DNA from 3 places in the Ensifer sp. 38_S197 genome. Region 3 is predicted to be linked to each of the others. Evidence: predicted binding sites of a transcription regulator. Region 3 holds the regulator's gene; each other region holds the start of a gene.
The links. The regulator LexA, encoded in region 3, represses DNA repair genes until DNA is damaged. The targets are predictions, from matches to a motif close to TGTTCNNNNTGTGTTCNG.
Positions count from the first base shown of each region.

Region 1: a site for LexA is predicted at 1,849-1,866, ahead of dnaE (DNA polymerase III subunit alpha). Genes of this name have one in related genera too.
Region 2: a site for LexA is predicted at 2,320-2,337, ahead of recA (recombinase RecA). Genes of this name have one in related genera too.

Region 1 covers NZ_JBXOVZ010000002.1:2,215,990-2,220,143, forward strand. Annotated here, with positions in the region: gene AC1Z3V_RS23810 (ABC transporter ATP-binding protein) at 1-447, shown strand, start outside; gene AC1Z3V_RS23815 (DUF5680 domain-containing protein) at 523-1,059, opposite strand; gene AC1Z3V_RS23820 (hypothetical protein) at 1,140-1,712, opposite strand; gene dnaE (DNA polymerase III subunit alpha) at 2,127-4,154, shown strand, end outside.
Region 2 covers NZ_JBXOVZ010000002.1:2,879,943-2,884,096, forward strand. Annotated here, with positions in the region: gene alaS (alanine--tRNA ligase) at 1-943, opposite strand, end outside; gene recA (recombinase RecA) at 1,173-2,261, opposite strand; gene AC1Z3V_RS27030 (carbohydrate kinase family protein) at 2,583-3,530, shown strand; gene AC1Z3V_RS27035 (pseudouridine-5'-phosphate glycosidase) at 3,562-4,154, shown strand, end outside.
Region 3 covers NZ_JBXOVZ010000002.1:2,697,207-2,701,360, forward strand. Annotated here, with positions in the region: gene AC1Z3V_RS26160 (hypothetical protein) at 1-34, shown strand, start outside; gene AC1Z3V_RS26165 (thermonuclease family protein) at 298-954, shown strand; tRNA gene AC1Z3V_RS26170 (tRNA-Cys) at 1,108-1,181, shown strand; gene AC1Z3V_RS26175 (hypothetical protein) at 1,401-1,733, shown strand; gene lexA (transcriptional repressor LexA) at 1,827-2,552, opposite strand; gene AC1Z3V_RS26185 (hypothetical protein) at 2,897-3,193, opposite strand; tRNA gene AC1Z3V_RS26190 (tRNA-Ser) at 3,496-3,585, opposite strand; gene AC1Z3V_RS26195 (septal ring lytic transglycosylase RlpA family protein) at 3,899-4,154, shown strand, end outside.

The DNA of each region.
Region 1 (4,154 bases), 480 kb from region 3:
CGGCGCACGGCGATCCGCCGAAACGAGATCGGCTTCGTCTACCAGTTTCACCATCTGCTTCCGGAATTCTCGGCGCTCGAGAACATCATGATGCCGCAGTTGATCGCCGGTCTGCCCAAGGCTGAGGCCGCCGATCGAGCAAGGGCGCTGCTCGACTACATGCGCATCGGTCACCGCGCCGACCACCGTCCGGCAGAACTTTCCGGCGGCGAGCAGCAGCGCGTCGCAATCGCGCGGGCCGTCGCCAATGCGCCGCTCGTGCTTCTTGCAGACGAGCCGACGGGCAATCTCGACCCGGAAACCGCCGGCTATGTCTTCGAAGCGCTGGAGGCGCTTGCGCGCCAGTCGGGCCTTGCGGCCCTGATCGCCACACACAACCACGAGCTTGCCGGCTTGATGGACCGCCGCGTGACGATCGAGGACGGCAAGGTTGTCGAAATGAACTGACCGCGCGGCGGCCGGCCTGTTGATCGTCAGGCGCCGTTACCTCCCGCCGTCTTTGCCGGTACGGGAAAAGCGGACTCAGTCCGTGTCTTTAGGTCGCCCGGAGAGGGTGCCCTGAAGCGCGATGGACGCATCTTCTCGCCTTGCTCTTAACGCCTGATCAGACCGCCGATAGTCGAGTTCGTAAGCTTCCTCGCCATCGACGAAGATGACTTCGTGGCCGGAAAAATGTCCGGTGTCACCACGGCTGCTGTCGATGTAGTAGCCATGCGCATGCCGAAACTCCATGCCGCCAAGAAAGTGCCGCTTTTCCTGGTACATCGCCCGCAGCGCAGCCTTGATGACCAGTCCAGCCTTCTCTCCATCGATGAGATCGGGGCGGATGATGCGGCCGAAATAGTTCATGGCCCAGCGGGGTTCCTCCTCCTGCCAGACAGTCTCCTGTCCGGCAAAATCAGTCCCGCCGAAATAGCTGTCGAGATAGCGCCAGCGATCACGTTCGTAACCGATGTCGCGGGAGCCCGGGCGCGAAGGAGCGCGGGCCATACCGCCGCCCACATAGGCATTGGCTTTGGCCTCTACGATGAAGTCCGTGAGTCCGTTGAGTTCGGTCATGACTGTTCCCTATATGTTCCAGACTCAAGATGCCGCAATGCGCGAGAGCTGTAAAGAACATAAAGGGAACAAATAGATGATTATTGAATGCCGCAAGCCTTCTGCCCGCGATCGTCGTCCCAGTCTTTGAGGAGGACGAGCTCGCCTTTTACGGCAATGGGCTTGTCATTCGCCTTGCCCTTACCCGTCAGCACGTTGAGGTCGCATTGGGAGGTGTTGTCGGGGGCGAGCGTATCGTAGGACGAGTAGGTGTAGCCAGCGACCACAAAGTCGAAGTTGCGGTATGCCACCGTCAATTTCTGCTCCCAACGGTCACGACCGATGGCGTCGTTGTGGCTGGTGATGACGAGTGAGCCATTCGGCAGCGCCGTGACCGACGGCGCCTGTCCGGCAAGATCGAACTGACCCCAGACCTTGTTCGGGATGGCCGACTTCAAACCGAGCGCGCCAGTTTCGCCGGCCAGGTAAACATAAACGCCGTTATCGTCGTCGCTGCCCTCGGCAGGCCGCACGATCAGGGCGAGATCCGAATCCCCGTCCTTATCCCAGTCGCCGGTTGCGGCGGAGACAATCCGGGCAGGGTCGATCGTTTCCGTCGCAGAGGCGACCGCCGGCAACAGGAACAGCAAGGGTAGAATCAGGCGTGCATGCATGTCGAAATACTCCGCTTGGTTGTTCCTCTTGATAGGCGGGCGCGGCGCGTTCCTCAAGCGGCTTCCTCACTAGTTAACCGGCATTCGCCTGCCGTGTTAACCATCGTGAATAGAACGCCGGTGTCTCGCTTGACGAGGGAACAAAAATGGAACAAAGTAAAAACATAACGGAAAAGGAGCCATGTTATGACTGATTTTGTTCGTGACCTCGCCGCCTTCGCTTCGATGAGCCTTTTCATCGCAAGCATCTCTTTCATTGCGCTCGGCCTCTGAGGAGCGCCGACATTTCCTCCCACGCACTTCCCAATTTTCGCCCCCGGGATTGAATAAGGGGGACGACATGTCAGGGAAACTGGACATGTCGGGTGAGAAGCGGGATATCCTGGCGACCGGACAGGAATCAGGGTGCGAACAATGGCAGACGAGGGCAAAGCAGCATCGAGCGAGGCGCTTGGTACGGACCCGCAGTTTGTGCATCTGCGAGTTCACTCGGCCTTCTCCCTGCTCGAGGGCGCCCTGCCGCTGAAGAAGGTCATCGGCAAGGCGGTTGCCGATAATCAGCCGGCGATCGGGATCGCCGACACCAACAATCTCTTTGCCGCGCTCGAGTTTTCGCAGAAAGCAGCCGACGACGGCCTGCAGCCGATTACCGGCTGCCAGCTTTCCATCGACATGGAAGACGAGGCGGATGGCGAACGGCGCGGTCACGCGCAACAACTCGCGAAGCTGCCATCGATCGTCCTGATCGCCGCGACGGACGACGGCTACACGCGGCTCGTCGATTTGGTGAGTCGCGCCTATCTCAGCGGCGAGGGCAGTCAGGCGACCCGGATCACGCGTTCCTGGCTTGCCGAAAACGGTACGGACGGTTTGATCGCGTTGACCGGCGCGTCCGGCGGCCCGGTGGACTTGGCCCTGAAGGCTGGCTCGACGGCGCTGGCCGAGGCACGCCTCGAAGCCTTGCATGATCTCTTCGGCGATCGTCTCTATATCGAGCTGCAGCGGCACGGAGGTTACGACCGGCGTCATGAGAGCCGGATGATCGACCTTGCCTACAAGTTCGACATACCCCTTGTTGCCACCAACGAGGCCTTCTTCCCGTCGCCGTCCGACTATGATGCCCATGACGCCCTGATGGCAGTGGCGCACAACGCGATGGTTTCGGACGACAGCCGCTTCCGCCTGACGCCGGACCACTATCTCAAGAGCCGCAAGGAAATGGCGGCGCTTTTTGCCGATCTGCCCGAGGCGCTGGAAAACACCGTCGAGATCGCGCGGCGCTGCTCCTTCATGCTGAAGACCCGCGGACCGATCCTGCCGCGCTTTACCGGCGCCACCGCGGATCCGGAAGAGGCGGAGCGCGCCGAGGCGGCCGAGCTGCGCCGCCAGGCGGAGGAGGGGCTCGAACAGCGTCTCGCCAAGCTTGGCATGGCGCCCGGCTATAGCGAGCAGGAATATCGCGAGCGCCTGGCCTTTGAGCTCAGTGTTATCGAGCGCATGAAGTTCCCCGGTTACTTCCTGATCGTTGCCGACTTCATCAAATGGGCGAAGCAGCACGATATCCCCGTCGGGCCGGGCCGCGGTTCGGGTGCAGGATCACTGGTTGCCTATGCGCTGACGATCACCGACGTCGATCCGATGCGCTTCTCGCTGCTGTTCGAACGCTTCCTCAATCCTGAGCGCGTCTCGATGCCCGACTTCGACATCGACTTCTGCCAGGACCGGCGCGAAGAGGTGATCCGCTACGTGCAGCGCAAATACGGCCGCGAGCAGGTGGCGCAGATCATCACCTTCGGTTCGCTGCAGGCGCGCGCCGCACTGCGCGACGTCGGCCGCGTGCTCGAAATGCCCTATGGCCAGGTCGACAAGATCTGCAAGCTGGTGCCGAACAATCCGGCCAATCCGACGCCGCTCTCCAAGGCGATCGAAGAGGAGCCGCGCCTGCAGGAGGAAGCCGAGAAGGAGCCGGTGGTCGCCCGCCTTCTCGACATCGCCCAGAAGATCGAAGGCCTCTACCGTCACGCCTCGACTCATGCCGCCGGCATCGTCATTGGCGACCGGCCGCTGTCGCAACTCGTACCGATGTATCGCGATCCGCGCTCCGACATGCCGGTCACCCAGTTCAACATGAAGTGGGTGGAGCAGGCGGGTCTCGTCAAGTTCGACTTCCTCGGCCTGAAGACCCTCACCGTTCTGAAGGTTGCGGTCGATTTCGTGAAGCAGCGCGGCATCGAAGTCGATCTCGCGAGCATTCCGCTCGACGACCCGAAGACCTATGAGATGCTGTCGCGCGGCGAGACCGTTGGCGTGTTCCAGGTGGAAAGTGCCGGCATGCGCAAGGCGCTGATCGGCATGCGGCCCGACTGCATCGAGGACATCATCGCGCTGGTGGCGCTCTACCGCCCGGGCCCGATGGAGAACATCCCGGTCTACAACGCCCGC
Region 2 (4,154 bases), 180 kb from region 3:
GCTGGGCGTGGCGCATGGCGCGGCGCATGATGCGGCGCAGAACGTAGCCGCGGCCTTCGTTCGACGGCAGCACGCCATCGGCGATCAGGAAGGCGGACGAACGCAGGTGGTCGGCGATCACGCGGTGGCTGGCGCGACGGTCACCTTCGGCCTTGACGCCGGTTGCTTCTTCCGAAGCGGCAATCAGCGCGCGGAAAAGGTCGATGTCGTAGTTGTCGTGTTCGCCCTGGAGGACGGCGGCCAGACGCTCGAGACCCATGCCGGTGTCGATCGACGGACGCGGAAGATCGACCCGCTCTTCCTTGGTGACCTGCTCGTACTGCATGAAAACGAGGTTCCAGATCTCGATGAAGCGGTCGCCGTCTTCATTGGCCGAGCCGGGCGGTCCGCCCCAGATCTGGTCGCCGTGGTCATAGAAGATCTCCGAGCACGGACCGCAGGGGCCGGTATCACCCATGGCCCAGAAATTGTCGCTGGTCGGAATGCGGATGATGCGGTCGTCGGAGAAGCCGGCGATCTTCTTCCAGAGGTCGAAGGCTTCATCGTCGGTGTGGTAGACGGTGACCAGCAGCCGCTTGGGGTCGAGACCGTATTCCTTGGTGATCAGGTTCCAGGCAAGCTCGATCGCGCGCTCCTTGAAATAGTCGCCGAAGGAGAAGTTGCCGAGCATTTCGAAGAAGGTGTGATGGCGCGCGGTGTAGCCGACATTGTCGAGGTCGTTGTGCTTGCCGCCGGCGCGCACGCATTTCTGCGCGGTCACGGCCGTCGAATAGGGACGCTGCTCCAGCCCGGTGAAGACGTTCTTGAACTGCACCATGCCGGCATTGGTGAACATCAATGTCGGGTCGTTGCGCGGCACCAACGGGCTCGACGACACGACCTCATGACCGTTCCTGCGGAAATAGTCGAGAAAGGTCGACCGGATTTCATTCACGCCGCTCATCTTGCGTCCTATTCTTAGCACCAAATCCGGCCCGGCCGCAGCCATCGCCGCGCCATCAGCCGTTGTCCTTAAACCCCGCAGCCACCCATAATGGCTGCGCCCTCCAACGCCCTCGGTCGCCGGAACCAAAGGCTTTTATCGTTCACGTACCATACTGTCCAGACGGCAGCAAAAAACCGGCCGCCATGGGACGACCGGTTTCCTGGCAGCTTCCGTGGGCCGCAGCGGCTTACGCTTCGGGAGCCTCGTCGCCGTCGTCCGCTTCCGGGCCGCCGTTTTCGAGGAACCGATCGGCGATCAGGCCGGCGTTCTGGCGAAGCGCCATCTCGATCTCGCGGGCGAGATCCGGATTGTCGCGCAGGAACAGCTTGGCATTTTCACGGCCTTGGCCAAGGCGCTGGCTGTTGTAGGAGAACCAGGCGCCCGACTTCTCGACGATGCCGGCCTTGACGCCGAGGTCGACCAGTTCGCCGGTCTTCGATACGCCCTCGCCATACATGATGTCGAATTCGACCTGCTTGAAGGGAGGCGCCATCTTGTTCTTGACGACCTTGACGCGGGTCTGGTTGCCGACGACCTCTTCGCGCTCCTTGACCGAGCCGATGCGGCGGATGTCGAGGCGAACCGAAGCGTAGAACTTCAGCGCGTTGCCGCCGGTGGTGGTTTCCGGCGAACCGAACATGACGCCGATCTTCATGCGGATCTGGTTGATGAAGATGACCATGCAGTTCGACTTGGAGATCGAAGCGGTCAGCTTGCGCAGCGCCTGGCTCATCAGTCGGGCCTGCATGCCCGGCAGGTTGTCGCCCATTTCGCCTTCGATTTCGGCGCGCGGCACGAGCGCTGCAACCGAGTCGACGACGAGCACGTCGATCGCACCCGAGCGTACCAGCGTGTCGGTGATTTCCAGCGCCTGCTCACCGGTGTCCGGCTGCGAGATCAGGAGGTTTTCGAGATCGACGCCGAGCTTGCGGGCGTAAACCGGATCGAGCGCGTGTTCGGCGTCGACGAAGGCGCAGATGCCGCCCTTCTTCTGTGCTTCCGCGACGGTCTGCAGCGCCAGCGTCGTCTTGCCCGAGCTTTCCGGGCCGTAGATTTCAATGATGCGGCCCTTCGGCAGGCCGCCAATGCCGAGCGCGATATCGAGGCTCAACGAACCCGTCGATACCGTCTCGATCTCGATGATGCTGTCCTTCCCACCGAGCTTCATGATCGATCCCTTGCCGAACGATCGTTCGATCTGGGAAAGTGCCGCCTCAAGTGCCTTGCTTTTATCCACCGATTTGTCCTCTACGAGCCGCAAAGAGTTTTGTGCCATTTGGTCCACCTTTAGGTTATTGAAGCTACCGAGGCAATGAAGCCGCCGCAGGAGTTTTTGTACATGTTTTGTTCCGTATTTGCAAGGGCAGGACAACACATTGAAAAACAATCATTATCTTGGTTTCGTTCTTTTCATGTTCACGGATTGAAACCATAGGTTCTGAAATGCGCGCGCCACGCCTTCGAACCTGCCCGGCAAGGCTGAGCCGATTCGCCTGAGGCGGAGACACCGGACGCACCGGTCCCTTGGAATTCGCGCCTCGGCCATTGCAGAAAGCCAACAGATTTTTCGGCCGATCGGCCAAGCAGAGGAACATTCATGACGGAAGCTGAAATCGCCGTTTTCGGTGGTGCGCATATCGACAGGCGCGGCCGGATATCGGGCGCGACCGCACCGGGTTCCAGCAATCCCGGCACCTGGTTCGAGGAGGCCGGCGGCGGCGGCTTCAACGCGGCCCGCAACCTTGCACGCCTTGGCCACGGGGTGCGCATGATCAGCACCCGTGGCGGCGATGCCGCCGGCGAAATGGTGACGGCTGCTGCGGCCGCCGCCGGCGTCATCGACAGCCCCCTCACCTTTCTCGATCGCCAGACGCCGAGCTACACGGCGATCCTCGAAAACGACGGCAACCTGGTCATCGCGCTCGCGGACATGGAGCTCTACCGGCTGTTTTCGCCGCGGCAATTGCAACGCCGCGCGTTCCGCGATGTCATCGCCGCGAGCAAGCTCGTGCTCACGGATGCCAACCTGCCGGAAGAAACGATCGCGGCACTCGCCCAGTCGGCCGCAGGCAACGGGCGCCTCGTCGCCGGCATCGCCGTGTCGCCCGCCAAGGTCATCCGCTACCGGCCGTGCCTCCCGCACCTCTCGGTCCTGTTCATGAACGAAGCCGAGGCACGGGCGCTGACCGGCAAGGAGACGGCCGAGGCGGAGGAATGGCCGTCGTTGCTGAGAAGCCTGGGTCTCAAGGGCGGTGTCGTGACGCGCGGCGGCCGCGCGGTCGTTGCTTTTGACGACAATGGCGCCTGCGTTGCCGTTCCGCCGGCGCTTCCCGCACTTGCCGATGTCACCGGGGCGGGCGACGCGCTTGCCTCCGGCTTCCTTTCCGCGCGCCTCGCCGGCCGCGATCTTGCCGAATGCCTGCGGCACGGCATCGCAGCCGCCGGAATCACGTTGCGCTCTCCCTTGGCCGCATCCGAAGAGATGTCCGCGGCCAATCTCGAACAGGCGCTGACCCTTGTGCCGGCGCCCCAAATGCTGTCATGACAATTGCCACTAGAACTCCCAAGGAACGACCATGACCAAACCCGCTTCTCCCTCCCTGCCGATGGAATTTTCCGACGAGGTCGCCGCCGCCAAGGCGCGTGGCGCGCCGATCGTGGCGCTGGAATCGACCATCATCACCCATGGCATGCCCTATCCGGGCAACCTGAACATGGCCCGCAGCGTCGAAGCGATCATCCGTGAACAGGGCGCCGTGCCGGCGACGATCGCGGTCATCCATGGCGTGCTGCATATCGGCCTCGATGACGCCAAGCTCGAAGAACTGGCGAAGACCCAGGGCGCGATGAAGGTCTCGCGCGCCGACCTCGCCTTCGCGATCGCCGAACGCCGCACCGGCGCGACCACTGTCGCCGCGACCATGATTGCCGCTGCCCGCGCCGGCATCCGCGTCTTTGCGACCGGCGGCATCGGTGGCGTGCATCGCGGCGCCGAACTCAGCTTCGACATCTCCGCCGACCTCGACGAACTCGCCCGCACCGCCGTCATCGTCGTCTGCGCCGGCGCCAAGGCGATCCTCGACATCCCGAAGACGCTCGAAGTCCTGGAAACCCGCGGCGTACCCGTCGTCACCTACGACAGCGAAGTCTTCCCGGCCTTCTGGTCGCG
Region 3 (4,154 bases):
GCGCGGACGCGCGAATTCCTCCAACGGCTCGTGACCCAAGAGCTGCCGCCCACTTTTTCGATAGATCGCGAAACATTTGATCGATCTGGATCGCAACCAGCCTGAGCGCTTCCCGCTTCTCCACCATTTGATTCCCACCGAACCAGCGAGCCCCTTGTTGAGGGAGGGCGCCGAAAACTTTTCGGCAACCCATCAAACGCATAATGCGGTCGCGAATCAGGATGGGGACGCATGGCCAAAGCCACTACGAAACGTCGAAGCCGGAATTCCGGTCGGAGCAGGGGTAAACAAGGTGGAATGGCACCGTGGTATCTGGCTGCGGCGCTGACCATTGGCGGCGTGGTCGCCTATGATCACCGCGCCGAATTGAAACACTGGCCGGTGGCATCGGACGTGCTGGCCTTCACATCGCGCCACGAATCGAAGCCGAAGCCCGTTCGCGCCGCTCAGAAAACGGACGAGCGTCCCGCCCAGCAAGTCGAGAGGCAGAAACCGAATCCGGTGACGAGAGTCGCGCTTGCCACGCCGGTGCCGTCCGTTGACGTCGGTGCAAAGGCGCCGACACCTGAAATGCGGCCGAACGAGGAAGTGAAGACGGCATCAATCCGCACGGATCAGTTTTATTTCTGCGGGATTCGCAACGACAATTGCGTGATCGACGGTGCCACCTTCCTGTACCGTGGCGAAACGATCCGCGTGGCAGACGTCGACGCACCGCGCATCCGCCAGGCGAGCTGCGACAAGGAGCGTTCGCGCGGCTTTTACGCCAAGCAGCGCCTGCGCGAACTGCTGAATGCGGGTGACTTCAAGCTGGAAGCGGCGAGCGGCCGTCCGGATGCCAAGTCCGGTGAAAAGCTGCGGCTGATCACCCGCGGCGACCAGTCCATCGGGCGCGTGCTCGTCAACGAAGGGCTGGTGCGGCCATGGACGGGGCACGCGACGCCCTGGTGCTGAAGCCAATCCGGGATGCGATCGGCGGAGCTTCGCGATCGCTCTGTGGAAAGTATCTATCTTGCAAATCGACGGCGCGTTTTTCGGAAAATGCCTCTTGCGGTTTTTCTGCAATCATTCTAAATCCGCGCCAACGCTCGGTTATCCGAGCTGTGAGGCCTCGTGGCGGAGTGGTGACGCAGAGGACTGCAAATCCTTGTACCCCGGTTCAATTCCGGGCGAGGCCTCCAAAAACTCTCACCTCATTCTCGTGTGAACAGACGTTCTGCCTCAGGGCAGAGCGATTGCATGATTGTTGCTTTGCCTCCACACGCCCGCGCAAGCCACGTTTTCTAGGTCTCGTTCGGATCTTATCGCTTCGGTGAAATCGGTAGAGGGGGAACGATGACTCCGCTGGCATCAGCCGCATCGGTAGCGTCCGTCATCATCAAACGGAGGCAATGGCATTTATGAAAGCGAAACTTGTCCTGACGGGACTGGCCCTCTTTGCTGCGACCGCTATCGAGGCGCGGGCAGAGGACCTGGTTTTCAAACTGAAGAACAACACGAGCGCGGTACTGACGAACTTTTACACGTCGCCCGTAGGCGTCAACGAGTGGGAGGACGATGTTTTCGGCCGGCAGGTGCTGAACCCCGGAGAAGACATGGAGATCACCATCGCCGACGGCCGGGATGTCTGCAAGTACGACATGCGCTTCGAGTTCGAAGAAGGCTCTGGCCTCGATACGACCGAAGATACCCAGGACCTCTGCGAACTCGGCGAATACACGATCCACGAATAAGCGGCGCGACGTCAGATCGTCGCAAACAGACAAAGGGCCTCGCCGCTGCTTACAGCGGCGAGGCCCTGTCAAACATCAGATTTTGTCCGGAGGTCAGTGGTAGCGGCGGATCAGTCCGACGAGCTTGCCCTGGATTTTCACCCGATCGGGCCCGAAAATCCGTGTCTCGTAGGCGGGATTTGCGGCTTCGAGCGCAATCGATGCGCCCTTGCGTCGGAAGCGCTTCAGCGTCGCTTCCTCGTCGTCCACGAGCGCCACGATAATATCGCCGGGATTGGCCGTGTTGCTATTGCGGATGATCACCGTGTCGCCGTCGAAGATGCCGGCTTCGATCATCGAGTCGCCCTTGACTTCGAGGGCGTAGTGTTCGCCGTTGCCGATCATGTCGAGCGGAACGGTGATGTCATGCGTGTTGTTCTGGATAGCCGAGATCGGCACACCGGCAGCGATGCGGCCCATCACAGGCACTGAAACCGAACTATTTTCGGCCATTGGCGCCGGCTTCGGCAGCGCGGCTGGAGGAGGTGCAGCCGGTTTGCCGAGGCTGCCCTCGATCACGCTCGGCGAGAAACCGCGGCGCGGCTGCTGCTGGCTGGATGCGTAGGCTTCCGGAAGCTTGATGACCTCGAGCGCACGGGCCCGGTTTGGCAGACGGCGAATGAACCCGCGTTCTTCGAGCGCCGTGATCAAGCGGTGAATGCCGGATTTCGACGCCAGGTCGAGCGCATCCTTCATTTCATCGAATGACGGCGGTACACCCGACTCCTTCATGCGTTCGTGAATGAACAGAAGCAATTCCTGTTGCTTGCGGGTCAGCATGGCACGTCGCTCCAGAGGCGTGAAACAAATCAAGAACAGACACTATCTGTTCCATATGTGTTCTGCAAGTGCCTAAAATTCCGTGAATTCAGGCAATTGGCGCGTCTGCGCCTGTCGATCGGTCACTTTTACGGGAGCAAAGCGGGTTTGGGCGATGAATACGTGCGAAATGGGGCCCGCGGCGTGGCACATCGCGAGGCCGTGGGTTTGATTCGAACGATTCGTGAGCGTTGTCGTGGAGCAGGCCAGGGGATGCGTTCAAGTGGAATCGTTGCAGCGGAAAGGTGCCCCGGAAACAAGGGTGCTAGAGCGACCTTGGTGCGTTCATCGGAACGCACGGCGCTTTAGGCCGGCTGCGTGGTCGAGCAGGCGTCTTCGAATTCCCTCACCGTCTCGGGGGTGTTGTCTTCGGGAAGCACGGCGTCCGCCGCATCGGTCGCGACAGGGGTGTCGCCGTCATAGACGAACGACTGGATGTAGAACGCGATCGCGCCCTTCCACACTTTGCGTCCGTCGATCTGATGGCAGGGAACGGCGGATTCGAAATCGGTCTGCAGTTCGTCAACCGTGGCGGCGCTGAGCTTGACGTCAGGCATATTGGGCGATGCGACTATCGAAGCGAGGAGCAGGGCGGCAAGCACGGTGATCGTCCACTTTGATGCAAGGGTGGGACTACGGGTCGGTTAACGATGTGAACCGCGCTTTCGTTCCGGAGTCCAGCAAGCCTGGCAATCACGCTGACGTGTTCAACAGCTCTTTGAGTGTAAGCTGTGACTGTTTTACGTCATGCAGCCGATGCAGAAAGGCGGAGAACGGAAGTTGCCGTGTCGGGATCGGTGCGGGCGTGGCTGATATCGAGGATCGGCACGTCTTTGCAGCAGCGGCGCTCACTATAGTGAGTGCTGCGACAACGATGCCGGCGCCAGCGCATTTTCAGTGGGAATGGCGGACAGGGTGGGATTCGAACCCACGGTACGGTCTCCCGTACGCTGGTTTTCAAGACCAGAGCCTTAAACCACTCGGCCACCTGTCCTTGCCTGAAGTTGGCGCTAATGGCCTACCGGGCACGGCGTTATTGCGCGAAGCCCTGTCGCTTTGCAAGATTTAACATGCATCGCCGAAAGATTTTCTCGGTGGCCGTGCCTGAGGGCGCAGGCCTGCTGCGCCGGCAACCATCTGTAAACCATAACGCATGAAATCCCGCGCTGATCTGTGGATGAGTTCGCATTTTTGCCTTGTTGCTGTCATGGTTCATCGACTGTTCCGTTTCGGGACGCCGAGATTTCCGCTGGGGGCATGAGCGGAAGGTTTCGAGTACGGCTTATTCGATCGATGTTGTGGGACAGATGACATCCAGTAAAAATGCGGCATATCTGGTCAAGGGATTGCGCCTTGCGGCGGTCCCCATGCTGTGCGTAACGCTTGCGGCCTGCGGATCCACGTCGAGCATCAAGAAGTCCAAGTCGCGCAGCAAGGAATACTTCGCCGAATCCGTTTATGGTGTGAAGGCGAGCCCGCGCGTTGCCAACGGAAACAATATTCCGAAGGGCGGCGGACGTTACCAGGTCGGCAAGGCCTATCAGGTCAAGGGCAAATGGTATC